4 regions of the Enterobacter sp. 3U4 genome follow, and region 4 is predicted to be linked to each of the others. Evidence: predicted binding sites of a transcription regulator. Region 4 holds the regulator's gene; each other region holds the start of a gene.
The links. The regulator PhoB, encoded in region 4, activates phosphate uptake and scavenging genes when phosphate is short. The targets are predictions, from matches to a motif close to CTGTCATAAAACTGNCNNAT.

Region 1 (3,136 bases), 1.1 Mb from region 4:
GTCGAGCTGGTAGGTGTTACCGATGATAAAGGTGACCGCCATGGTTTCACCCAGCGCACGACCCAGGCCCAGCATCACGCCCCCGATCACTCCATTTTTGGTGAACGGAAGGACAATGCGCCAGATAACTTCCCAGGTGGTACAGCCGATGCCGTAGGCCGACTCTTTCATCATCACCGGCGTTTGTTCGAAGACATCGCGCATAACCGCCGCAATGTAAGGAATAATCATGATGGCGAGGATCACACCTGCCGCCAGAATGCCGATACCGAAAGCCGGGCCAGAGAACAGGGCCCCCACAAACGGAATGGCAGAGAGAACATTACCCACCGGTTCCTGGAAGTACGTGGCGAACAGCGGCGCAAAGATGAACAGGCCCCACATGCCGTAGACGATACTCGGTATAGCCGCCAGCAGTTCGATGGCAATACCCAGCGGGCGTCGCAGCCAGCCCGGCGCCAGCTCCGTCAGGAACAGGGCAATACCAAAGCTCACCGGAACCGCAATCAGCAGGGCGATGAACGAGGTCACCAGCGTGCCGTAGATCGGCACCAGAGCACCGTAGATGTCGTTCGGTGCGTCCCACTCTTTGGTCCACAGGAAGGAGAAACCGAATTTCTGGATGCTCGGCCATGAGGAGAAAATCAGAGACACTATAATGCCGCCCAGCAGCAATAGCACAATCAGCGCAGCCAGTTTTACCAGCGCGCTGAATATCATGTCACCTTTTTTACCCGGAGGGTTAAATGCAGGCTTGGTTGCAGCCATAAATTACTCTTCTGTTTGAGACGTTTTTACGAATATGCCCGGTGGCGCTAACGCTTACCGGGCCTACAGCTTAAACCGTAGGGCGGGTAAGCGCAGCGCCACCCGCCATCTTCGTTAAATATATCCTGTTAGTACAGCGCTTTACCGCTGCTGTCTTTTACGTTGGTTTTCCATGCAGCGCGAATCTGTTCAACCACGTTGTCTGGCAGGGTGGCGTAATCCAGGGCGTTAGCCTGCTTGCCGCCGTTTTTGTATGCCCAGTCGAAGAACTTCAGCACTTCAGCGCCCTGCTCAGGTTTCTTCTGCTCTTTGTGCACCAGGATGAAGGTGGTAGAGGTGATTGGCCATGCACCTTCGCCTTTCTGGTTAGTCAGATCCTGCGCGAAGGATTTGCTCCAGTCAGCGCCTTTCGCGGCGTTAGCAAAGTTCTCTTCGGTCGGGCTAACCGGTTTGCCGTCGGCTGAAACCAGTTTGGTGTAGGACAGATTGTTCTGCTTCGCGTACGCATACTCTACGTAGCCGATGGAGCCAGGCAGACGCTGTACGAACGCGGCGATACCGTCGTTACCTTTACCGCCCAGACCGGTTGGCCAGTTAACGGTAGAGCCGGAGCCGACTTTAGATTTCCACTCTTCGTTCACTTTTGCCAGGTAGCTGGTGAACACGAAAGAGGTACCGGAACCATCCGCGCGGCGAACCACGGCGATGTTCTGAGAAGGCAGCTTCAGGCCTGGGTTGAGTTTAGCGATCGCTTCGTCATCCCATTTTTTGATTTTGCCCAGGTAGATGTCACCCAGCGTTTTGCCGTCCAGCACCAGCTCGCCCGACTTCACGCCCGGCAGGTTGATGGCCAGAACCACGCCACCGATCACGGTAGGGAACTGGAACAGGCCTTCCTGAGCCAGCTTGTCATCAGACAGCGGAGCATCTGATGCGCCGAAATCAACCGTGTTCGCGGTAATTTGTTTCACGCCACCGGAGGAGCCGATACCCTGATAGTTAACCTTGTTACCGGTTTCTTTCTGGTAGGTATCCGCCCATTTGGCATACACCGGCGCAGGGAAGGTTGCACCAGCGCCAGTCAGGCTTGCTTCTGCAAATACAGAGAACGCGCTCAGAGATAAGGTCGCGGCGACAACAGTTGCGACAGTGGTACGCATAACTTTCATAATGTCTCCTGCAAGATTTTCGTAAATCGTTGTTTAGTGGCTACGATGAGCAAAATAGGACAAACAGGTGACAGATAAATGTACGAATTATGACAGTTTTATGACAATGGAAATTTCACTTAAAAACCAGCAAAAGAAAGCTTATTTTTCATCTGGTTAGCCACTTTTATGACAAGACGTTTTCAGAAATATTTTCTTTATGTGACACTGAAAAAAGTAGCTGAAGATGACAAATTGTCATTATTAAAAACGAGAAAGGAATGATGAAAAACAAACCGGGCGGGATAAAAAAGCTCCACCCGAAGGTGGAGCCTGAAGGGATTATTCTACGGTGACAGACTTCGCCAGGTTACGCGGCTGGTCAACGTCGGTGCCTTTGATCAGCGCAACGTGATAGGCCAGCAGCTGCAGCGGAACGGTGTAGAAGATAGGTGCAATCACTTCTTCCACATGCGGCATCTCGATGATGTGCATGTTGTCATTGCTGACAAAACCGGCATCTTTATCGGCGAAGACATACAGAACACCACCGCGGGCGCGCACTTCTTCGATGTTAGATTTCAGTTTTTCCAGCAGTTCGTTGTTTGGTGCCACAACGATGACCGGCATATCCGCGTCAATCAGCGCCAGCGGGCCGTGTTTCAGCTCGCCTGCCGCATAGGCTTCAGCGTGAATGTAGGAGATCTCTTTCAGCTTCAGCGCGCCTTCCAGCGCAATCGGATACTGATCGCCACGACCCAGGAACAGGGCGTGATGCTTGTCAGAGAAATCTTCCGCCAGCGCTTCGATGCGTTTGTCCTGAGACAGCATCTGCTCAATACGGCTCGGCAGCGCCTGCAGACCGTGAACGATGTCGTGCTCAACGGAAGCATCTTCGCCTTTCAGACGCGCCAGCTTAGCCACCAGCATCAGCAGAACGGTCAGCTGAGTGGTAAATGCTTTAGTGGAGGCGACGCCGATTTCGGTACCCGCTTTGGTCATCAGCGCCAGATCGGATTCACGCACCAGAGAAGAGCCCGGGACGTTACAGATGGCCAGAGAGCCCAGGTAGCCCAGCTCTTTAGAGAGACGCAGCGCGGCCAGGGTATCTGCCGTTTCGCCAGACTGGGAAAGGGTGATCATCAGGCTGTTACGACGCACCGCAGATTTGCGATAGCGGAATTCAGACGCAATTTCCACATCGCACGGCACGCCCGCCA
Region 2 (3,136 bases), 1.8 Mb from region 4:
GATCGCACATCACATTGATCGTCTGTGTCCATAACACCACGCACGCTATCAGCACGATAATCAGAATTACCCAGCGTATTTTTTTCACTCCACACTCCGTCTAAGGACCTGATGTAACGAGATTATCACGCTTATCTTAAACAAGGACTAACTGTGCCTCCATCGCGCTTTTTTTAAGAATCCTGCACTTGTTTCATCGCGTAAACACTTTACGCTAGCATTACGATAACAACGATAAAAGAGGTAATGATGCGATTCATTATTCGAACAATTATTGCGCTGGCCCTTGTCTGGATTGGCCTTCTGTTAACAGGCTATGGCGTGCTCGTGGGGAGCACCGAAAACGCAGCCGGGCTAGGCATTCAGTGTAAATATTTAACAGCACAAGGAATGAGCACTGCCCAGTATCTGCATACTGACAGCGGGATCGTTGGCTTAACCCAATGCCCTGTACTGCGTAAAACATCCGTCGTCATTGATAATGGCTAATCAGCCTGGTGAATGACAAACAAAAAACGCCGCATCAGATGCGGCGTTTTTTCTGCCAGCAGGGATTAAAACGGGTAGTCGTGATACCCCATCTGCTCGGAAATTTTACGTGCGGCAGTGTGCAGAATAGCCACATACTCATGCAGACGCTCTTCGGAGAAGCGTAAGGTCGGGAAGGAGATACTCAAGCCCGCGATCACCACGCCAAAGCGGTCAAATACCGGAACGCCGATGCAGCGCAGCCCTTCTTCCTGCTCCTCGTTATCTTCGCCATACCCCTGCTCGCGCACGCGGTCGAGCACTGTAAGCAGCGCGTCCGTGCTGGTAATGGTTCGTTCCGTGCTGCGTTTGTATTCCACGCCTTCGAGGATCTGCTTCACTTCCTCACGATCGCGCCACGCCAGCAGAACCTTACCAATGGCGGTACTGTAGAGCGGGTTGCGACGACCAATGCGCGAATACATGCGCAGATTGTACATGGAGTCGATTTTATGGATGTAAACAATGCTGTCTTCATCCAGTGCGCCGAGATGGATGGTCTCTTTGGTCAGGCGAGAGATTTCACGCATCTGAATATCAGCGCTGCGGATCAGGTCAACATTCTGTAGCGCACGGGCACCCAGCTCAAACAGCTTCAGCGTCAGAGAGTATTTTTCAGATTCGCCTTCCTGGGCAACGTAACCCAGCGACTTCATGGTTTGCAAAAAGCGATACACGGTGCTTTTTGACATCATCACGCGCTGCGACAACTCTGTAATACCTATTTCACGCTCTTCTCCCAGCGCCTGTAAGATGCCAAACACCTTCAGCACGGAAGAAACAGAATCTGGCTGTTTATCCAAATCCGCAATAGCCATTTACCACCTCATAGAGAGTGTTTTATAAAAATCAGAACCGGTTTTTATTATAAGTTCCCGTCATGTCACCTGCAATCAATCCGCGTTTACTTCGTTACAAATCTGCGACATATCGCGGCTGTAACAATGCTAAAATAGTTACCCTGAGAATAATTTCACGCTGAGCTTTTTTAATCCTAATGGAAAAAAACCTTTCCGATGGCCTGCCTTTACCCCAGCGGTATGGCGCTATAGCGACCATCATTATCGGTATATCAATGGCCGTCCTTGACGGCGCAATCGCGAACGTCGCCCTGCCAACCATTGCCAGCGACCTGCACGCCTCTCCCGCCAGTTCGATATGGATTGTTAACGCCTATCAGATTGCGATTGTGATTTCCCTGCTCTCGTTCTCTTTTCTGGGCGATATGTTCGGCTACCGCCGGGTGTATCAGTGCGGTCTGGTGGTTTTCACCTTCACGTCCTTGTTATGCGCCCTTTCAGATTCACTGCATACCCTGACGCTTGCGCGTATTGCGCAGGGTTTTGGCGGCGCGGCGCTGATGAGCGTAAACACGGCGTTGATCCGCTTGATTTATCCGCAGCGTCATCTGGGGCGCGGAATGGGGATAAACTCGTTTATTGTCGCCGTCTCTTCTGCCGCCGGGCCAACGATAGCGGCGGCGATCCTCTCCGTTGCGTCATGGCAATGGCTGTTCGCCATTAACGTGCCGCTGGGTATCGTCGCCATCTTCTTTGCCCTGCGCTTTCTTCCCGCTAACGGTCCCAAGAGCAGCATGCCGCGCTTCGACGTGGCGAGTGCGGTGATGAATGCCCTGACCTTTGGCCTGCTGATTACGGCGCTGAGCGGCTTTGCGCAGGGACAATCTCTGATGCTTACCGCCGCGGAGCTCATCGCCCTGCTGGCAATCGGCTTCTTCTTTGTACGCCGCCAGCTCACCCTGCCCGTTCCTTTGCTGCCGGTCGATCTGCTGCGTATTCCCCTCTTTTCCCTCTCCATTTGCACGTCCGTTTGCTCGTTTTGCGCCCAGATGCTGGCCCTGGTTTCTCTGCCCTTCTTCCTGCAGAGCGTAGTTGGCCGTTCAGAAGTGGAAACCGGGCTGCTGCTCACCCCCTGGCCGCTGGCGACGATGGTGATGGCACCGCTGGCAGGTTATTTAATTGAACGCGTTCATGCCGGTTTATTGGGAGCGTTGGGGCTGGCGGTGATGGCGACAGGCCTTTTCGCGCTGGCTCTGCTACCGTCATCGCCAACCGATTTGGACATCATCTGGCGCATGATCCTGTGCGGCGCGGGGTTTGGCCTGTTCCAGTCCCCTAACAATCACACCATTATCACCGTCGCGCCGCGCCATCGCAGCGGAGGTGCCAGCGGCATGCTGGGGACCGCGCGCCTTCTGGGACAAAGCAGCGGTGCGGCGCTGGTCGCCCTGATGTTTAACCTCGCCGGGCAAAACGGTAACCACATTGCGCTTCTCACCGCGGGTGCCCTTGCCTCCGTCGCGGCGGTCGTCAGCGGCCTGCGGGTTACCCAGCCCAGGGTTCAGGCATAAAAAAAGCCGGGCGGAGTGTACTCCTGCCCGGCTTATTAGCGTTCTTAGCGTTACTTCAGGTATTCCCCACTGCGCAGCGCTTCGATACGTTTATCCAGCGGCGGGTGAGACATAAACAGCTCGCTCAGCGATTTGGATTTACCGTTAATGCAGAAGGCCATCATGCTGTTCGCTTCCTGCGGCTCGTAGCTGGTTTTCAGACGCTGCAGCGCGGCAATCATCTTCTCACGACCAACC
Region 3 (3,136 bases), 420 kb from region 4:
GAGCCGACCTCGCCGCACATTATCAGCGCTGACGAAGGTCGTCCGATTGATTTTGCCGTGCTGTCTGCCGGATTGCGGACGCTGGAAAGTCAGGCCGACTGGGTGCTGGTGGAAGGGGCCGGCGGCTGGTTTACGCCGCTTTCAGACACGCAGACGTTTGCTGACTGGGTGCAGGCCGAGCAGCTTCCGGTCATTCTTGTCGTCGGCGTCAAGCTGGGCTGTATCAATCACGCCATGTTGACCGCGCAGGCCGTACAGCAGGCCGGACTGCGTCTGGCGGGCTGGATAGCCAACGACGTGGTTGCGCCGGGTAAACGCCATCAGGAGTACCTGGCGACGCTCAGGCGTGTCCTTCCCGCGCCGTGCCTCGGGGCGATTCCCTGGCTTGCTGACGGCGCGGAAAATGCCGAAACCGGACGTTATCTCGATCTCAGCGTTTTGCTTCCCGCGACATCCAGTGAGCGATAAGCTCATCATCCAGTTCGTTAACGTGGCCCTGAGCCACGTTACGCCCGCGATAGAGCATGCAGAAACGGTCCGCCACCCGACGGATAAACGACAGCTGCTGCTCCGCTAATAGCACCGTCATACCCAGCTCCCGGTTTAATCGCCCCAGCAGCTGCACCAGCTTCTGGGCAACGCTGTGCCCCGCGCCGTGAAGGGGTTCATCCAGGATCAGCAGGTGAGGGCGGTTCACCAGCGCATTAGCCAGCGCCAGCTGATACTGGTGGTCCGGAGAGAGCGTGTTGGCGCGGGTTTGTCGCACCCCATAGAGCGCGGGAAACAGATCGTAAACGTCATTTTTCGCCTCAGGGTTAGGTTTCCCCGTCGCCCGCATGGCGATATGCAGGTTCTCCTCAATCGTTAGCTGAGAGAAGATCCGCCTGTCCTGCGAGACATAGCCAATCCCTGGCCCGGGGCGCTGTTCTGACGGCGGGTTGAGCAAATCGCGCGGCGGCGCGCCCGCCTCATACCAGATGATGCTGCCGCTTTCGACGGGCACTTTCCCGGCGATGCAATTCATGAGGGTGGTTTTACCCATGCCCGGCAGGCCAACGACGCCTGTACACATCCCTTGCGGAAAATCTAAATCCACATTCCATAGCGTATGTTGACTTCCGTAAAACTGATTCACTGCACGCAGACTCAACATCTTTCTCTCCTTAAAAATGTGTGTAGGTGAGGCTCGGGTTTGAATCTGCAAAACCCCTGCCACAAAGCGGAAAGTGATTAAAAAAGCGACTTTTTTAGGAATAAGTCACAGAAGCGTGGCGGATAAAAAGCGGGATTGCACATCGACGGTGCCAGCGGTGGTGAGTTGTGGTGCAGAGCCCGAAATGGTGAAAATGTGAGCAGGATCGCATCGGTTGGTTATGAATGACGCAACTGTTAATCAGCAAAAAATAGCTATAAAAATTTTTTGCCGCCGTCTCGTGGGAAAATCCGGGAATTTGCGGAGCGCCAGTCTGCATGGGCTGGAAGCAGTTATCCACTATTCCTGTGGATAACCATGTGCATTAGAGTTAGAAAACACGCGATAAGCGAGAGAGGACGCGGCTTACGCCCAAATTGACGCGAAACGCGGCTTTAGAAAATATCGTTTAATTTTTAATTGCTTAGATAAAAGCAATTCCCGTCATGAAACTGTCACCGGTTGCCACAAAACTATCATTACCTGGCTTGACAAATGTTAAAAAAGAAAAAGTTCTGGGGATAACCTGACCTGACTGGTGTTTTATGTTGTCACAGTCCAAATTTTGGTCGCTCTCGCGCTAATCATTCAGGCGCTACTCTAAATATCCTGACATGCTACTGGTTTTTCATCCAGTGTTTTTTACTGGCATTCCTGGCAACAAGGAGTAAAATTACTCACCTGCCGCTTATAACGTCATCAGGTTGTCGCCCATGAGTAAACCGTTCAAATTGAATTCTGCTTTCCGTCCGTCTGGCGATCAGCCTGAGGCGATCCGTCGTCTGGAAGAGGGGCTGGAAGATGGGCTGGCGCACCAGACGCTGCTGGGGGTAACCGGCTCGGGTAAAACTTTTACCATCGCCAACGTGATTGCGGATCTCCAGCGCCCCACGATGGTGCTGGCGCCCAACAAAACCCTGGCCGCGCAGCTTTACGGCGAGATGAAAGAGTTCTTCCCGGAAAACGCGGTGGAGTATTTCGTCTCCTACTACGATTACTACCAGCCTGAAGCCTATGTGCCGAGCTCTGACACCTTCATTGAAAAAGATGCCTCAGTGAACGAACACATCGAGCAGATGCGACTGTCGGCCACTAAGGCGCTTCTGGAGCGTCGTGACGTGATCGTTGTCGCCTCGGTTTCCGCGATCTACGGTCTGGGCGATCCGGATCTCTATCTCAAGATGATGCTGCACCTGACGCAGGGGATGATCATCGACCAGCGGGCGATTTTACGTCGTCTGGCGGAGCTGCAGTACACCCGCAACGATCAGGCCTTCCAGCGTGGTACGTTCCGCGTGCGCGGCGAAGTGATCGACATCTTCCCGGCAGAATCGGACGATATGGCGCTGCGCGTCGAGCTGTTTGACGAGGAGGTTGAACGCCTGTCGCTCTTCGACCCGCTGACCGGACACGTTGAGTCGGTGATCCAGCGCTTCACCATCTACCCGAAAACGCACTACGTGACGCCGCGCGAGCGTATCGTGCAGGCGATGGAAGAGATCAAAGTGGAGCTGGCCGAGCGCCGTAAGGTGCTGCTGGCGAACAATAAGCTGCTCGAAGAGCAGCGCCTTAGCCAGCGTACCCAGTTCGATCTGGAGATGATGAACGAGCTGGGCTACTGTTCCGGCATCGAAAACTACTCGCGCTTCCTCTCCGGGCGCGGGCCGGGCGAGCCGCCGCCAACGCTGTTTGATTACCTTCCGGCAGACGGTTTGCTGGTGATCGATGAGTCCCACGTCACGATCCCGCAGATCGGCGGGATGTACCGCGGTGACCGTGCGCGTAAAGAGACGCTGGTGGAGTACGGATTCCGCCTGCCGTCGGCGCTGGATAACCGTCCGATGAAGTTTGAAGAGTTTGAGGCGCTGGCGCCGCAAACCATTTACGTCTCGGCCACGCCGGGCAACTACGAGCTGGAGAAATCCGGTGAAGACGTTGTTGACC
Region 4 (3,136 bases):
CGATCTTTTTGGCAATTAATCGTTCCGGGATAACGAAGCTGAAGCGGGTTCCCTTGCCCAGGGTACTATGAATATCGAGACGGCTTTCATGGTGATTGACCGCGTGTTTCACAATTGCCAGCCCCAGGCCGCTTCCGCCCGTCTGCCGGGATCGCGCTTTATCCACACGGTAGAAGCGCTCGGTCAGACGCGGAATATGCTCCGGCGCGATCCCCGGCCCATTATCCTCCACGCTAAACTCGGCCCCCGTTGGGGCATGGTGCCAGCGCACCACGATATCCGTCCCCTCCGGCGTATGATTCACCGCGTTATACACCAGGTTGGAAATGGCGCTGCGCAGCTCATCTTCGCTGCCCAGCACCTTCAGCGTGTTGTCGACGTCAAAGGTCAGGTGATGCTTTTTGTGGCTTAACGTCTGCGCTTCACGCTCCACGAGCCGCAGCATCATCGGGACATCAATGGTGTCATTCAGCGCGAGCGTTGGCGCCGCTTCAATCTTCGAGAGCGTCAGCAGCTGCTTCACCAGGCCTTCCATCCGGTGCGTTTGCTCGCGCATGGTGTGCAGCGCTTTTTCACGCGGCGCGCCTTCCAGCGTTTGCTCCTGCATCATCTCCAGGTAGCCCTGCAGCACGGTCAACGGGGTTCGCAGTTCGTGGCTGACGTTGGCGAAGAAGTTGCGACGCGCCCCTTCCAGCTGGTGCATCTGGGTAACATCGCGCGCCACCATCAGCCACTGCTTATCGCTGTAGGGCATCACGCGGATCTCCAGATGGCGACCATTATTGAGCTTGAGATTGTGCGGGCGTGTGAAGTCACGCTTTTTAAGGTACAGCGTGAACTCGGGATAACGCAGAAGGTTGAGGATATTCTGTCCATTATCATCAGGCCAGCGCAGGCCCAGCAGCTGCTGCGCCAGGCCGTTACACCAGAAGATCGTCCCTTCTTCGGTCGTCAGAATCACGGCATCCGGCAGCGACTCCGCACCGCTGCGAAAACGCTTAATCAGGCTTCCCAGCTCGCGGCGGCGCTTTTTATTACGCATCTGCATCTGATGCAAACCGTACAGCAGCGGCTCCCAGCTGCCGCTTCCCGGCGGCGGCGTCATGCTTCGGTCAACCCACAGCCACCATGAGAGGCGCAGCAGGTTCCAGAAATGCCAGATGAGCAGCCCGGTGACCGACGCCAGCAGAAACCACGGCAGGTGTCCAAGAAAGGCCCCCAGAATGAAGGCCGGAATACAGCATAAGATCAGTTCAAAGACGAGCCTTTTCCATGACAGACGTTCCAGCACGCGTCACACTCCTGTCATTGTTCAGAAACGGGTAGAAAAACGATAACCCGTGCCGCGGACCGTCTGCACCATGCGATCGTGGCCGCTCAGTTCCAGTGCTTTTCGCAGGCGGCGAATATGTACGTCAACCGTCCGGTCTTCGACATACACGTTAGTTCCCCAGACGTTATTCAGCAACTGCTCGCGGCTGTACACGCGTTCCGGGTGGGTCATAAAGAAGTGCAGGAGTTTAAATTCGGTAGGGCCCATATCGAGGGGATTTTCACCGGTCATCACGCGGTGAGACGTAGGATCAAGGCTCAGTCCCTGCATTTCGATCACCTCTTCCACCGCCATCGGCGAGATGCGGCGCATTACGGCTTTAATGCGGGCCACCAGCTCTTTAGGGGAGAACGGTTTGGTAATGTAATCGTCCGCGCCGGTTTCCAGACCGCGCACGCGATCCTCTTCTTCTCCGCGCGCCGTAAGCATCACAACCGGAATATCGCGGGTCAGCGCTTCACGCTTCAGGTGTTTGATAAACTGCAGTCCGGAGCCGCCGGGCAACATCCAGTCCAGCAGAATCAGATCGGGCCAGGGTTCATTCAGCTGGTTCACTGCGCTGTCATAATCTTCAGCTTCAACCGGCTGGAAGCCATTTTGTTCGAGCACGAAGCACACCATTTCACGAATTGGAGCTTCATCTTCTACGACCAGAATACGTCTCGCCATACTTTGCCCTGTCTTATCTTATTTACGTTACAAGTTTGTAATTCGGCGCCATTATGCGTCAGATTTATGACAGATTTATGAAAAACAGTACCACGTTAACGGGCAAACTGTTGTTTTATTACAGCGGTTATTTTCCCTTCTCTGAACGTTTATAATCCTGCTTTCTCTTTTTTGCCACGGATCAGCTATGCGCATACTTCACACCTCGGACTGGCATCTGGGTCAAAATTTTTACAGCAAAAGCCGTGCGGCTGAACATGAAGCGTTCCTGGGCTGGCTGCTGGAAACGGCCCGGACGCACGAGGTGGACGCGATTATTGTGGCGGGTGACATCTTTGATACCGGCTCGCCGCCGAGCTATGCGCGCGAGCTATATAACCGCTTCGTGGTGAATCTGCAGCAAACCGGCTGTCATCTGGTGATAGTCGCCGGCAACCACGATTCCGTCGCGACGCTGAATGAATCCCGCGACATCCTGGCGTTTCTCAATACCACCGTCGTCGCCAGCGCCGGGCACGCCCCGCAAATCCTGAAAAAACGCGACGGGTCGCCTGGGGCGGTGCTGTGTCCGATACCGTTTTTACGGCCGCGCGACATCGTGCAAAGCCAGGCGGGGCTATCGGGCGCTGAAAAGCAGCAGCATCTCTTGCAGGCCATCACCGACTATTATCACCAGCAGCATGCCGATGCCTGCGCCCTGCGCGGCGACCAGCCGATTCCGGTGATTGCGACCGGGCATCTCACCACAGTCGGGGCCAGTAAAAGTGACGCCGTACGTGACATCTATATCGGCACGCTGGACGCCTTTCCGGCGCAGAACTTCCCGCCAGCCGACTACATTGCGCTCGGGCATATCCACCGCGCGCAGGTTATTGGCGGCAGCGAGCACATCCGCTACTGCGGCTCCCCTATTTCGCTCAGCTTTGACGAAACGGGCAAAGCCAAATCCGTGCATCTGGTGAGCTTCAGCGAGGGAAAACTCCGCGCCGTCGAGACGCTGGAAGTACCTGTCACCCAGCCGCTGGCGGTGCTGAAAGGCGATTTGGATGCCATCACCGCCCAGCTGGAACAGTGGCGCGGTGCCGAACAAGATCCCCCCGTCTGGCTGGATATCGAAATCACCACCGATGACTA

Region 1: pstS (phosphate ABC transporter substrate-binding protein PstS) is a predicted target of PhoB. The motif match lies at 2,025-2,044, and genes of this name have one in related genera.
Region 2: kdgR (DNA-binding transcriptional regulator KdgR) is a predicted target of PhoB. The motif match lies at 1,438-1,457, and genes of this name have one in related genera.
Region 3: uvrB (excinuclease ABC subunit UvrB) is a predicted target of PhoB. The motif match lies at 1,634-1,653, and genes of this name have one in related genera.

Annotation. Positions count from the first base shown of each region.
Region 1 is NZ_CP136665.1:4,040,663-4,043,798, forward strand. It holds gene pstC (phosphate ABC transporter permease PstC) at 1-768, opposite strand, end outside; gene pstS (phosphate ABC transporter substrate-binding protein PstS) at 897-1,937, opposite strand; gene glmS (glutamine--fructose-6-phosphate transaminase (isomerizing)) at 2,259-3,136, opposite strand, start outside.
Region 2 is NZ_CP136665.1:1,165,279-1,168,414, reverse strand. It holds gene mgrB (PhoP/PhoQ regulatory lipoprotein MgrB) at 1-88, opposite strand, end outside; gene RVY89_RS05505 (YobH family protein) at 250-489, shown strand; gene kdgR (DNA-binding transcriptional regulator KdgR) at 555-1,346, opposite strand; gene RVY89_RS05495 (MFS transporter) at 1,526-2,899, shown strand; gene htpX (protease HtpX) at 2,950-3,136, opposite strand, start outside.
Region 3 is NZ_CP136665.1:2,565,078-2,568,213, reverse strand. It holds gene bioD (dethiobiotin synthase) at 1-468, shown strand, start outside; gene RVY89_RS12255 (ABC transporter ATP-binding protein) at 431-1,153, opposite strand; gene uvrB (excinuclease ABC subunit UvrB) at 1,906-3,136, shown strand, end outside.
Region 4 is NZ_CP136665.1:2,989,631-2,992,766, forward strand. It holds gene phoR (phosphate regulon sensor histidine kinase PhoR) at 1-1,291, opposite strand, end outside; gene phoB (phosphate response regulator transcription factor PhoB) at 1,313-2,002, opposite strand; gene sbcD (exonuclease subunit SbcD) at 2,190-3,136, shown strand, end outside.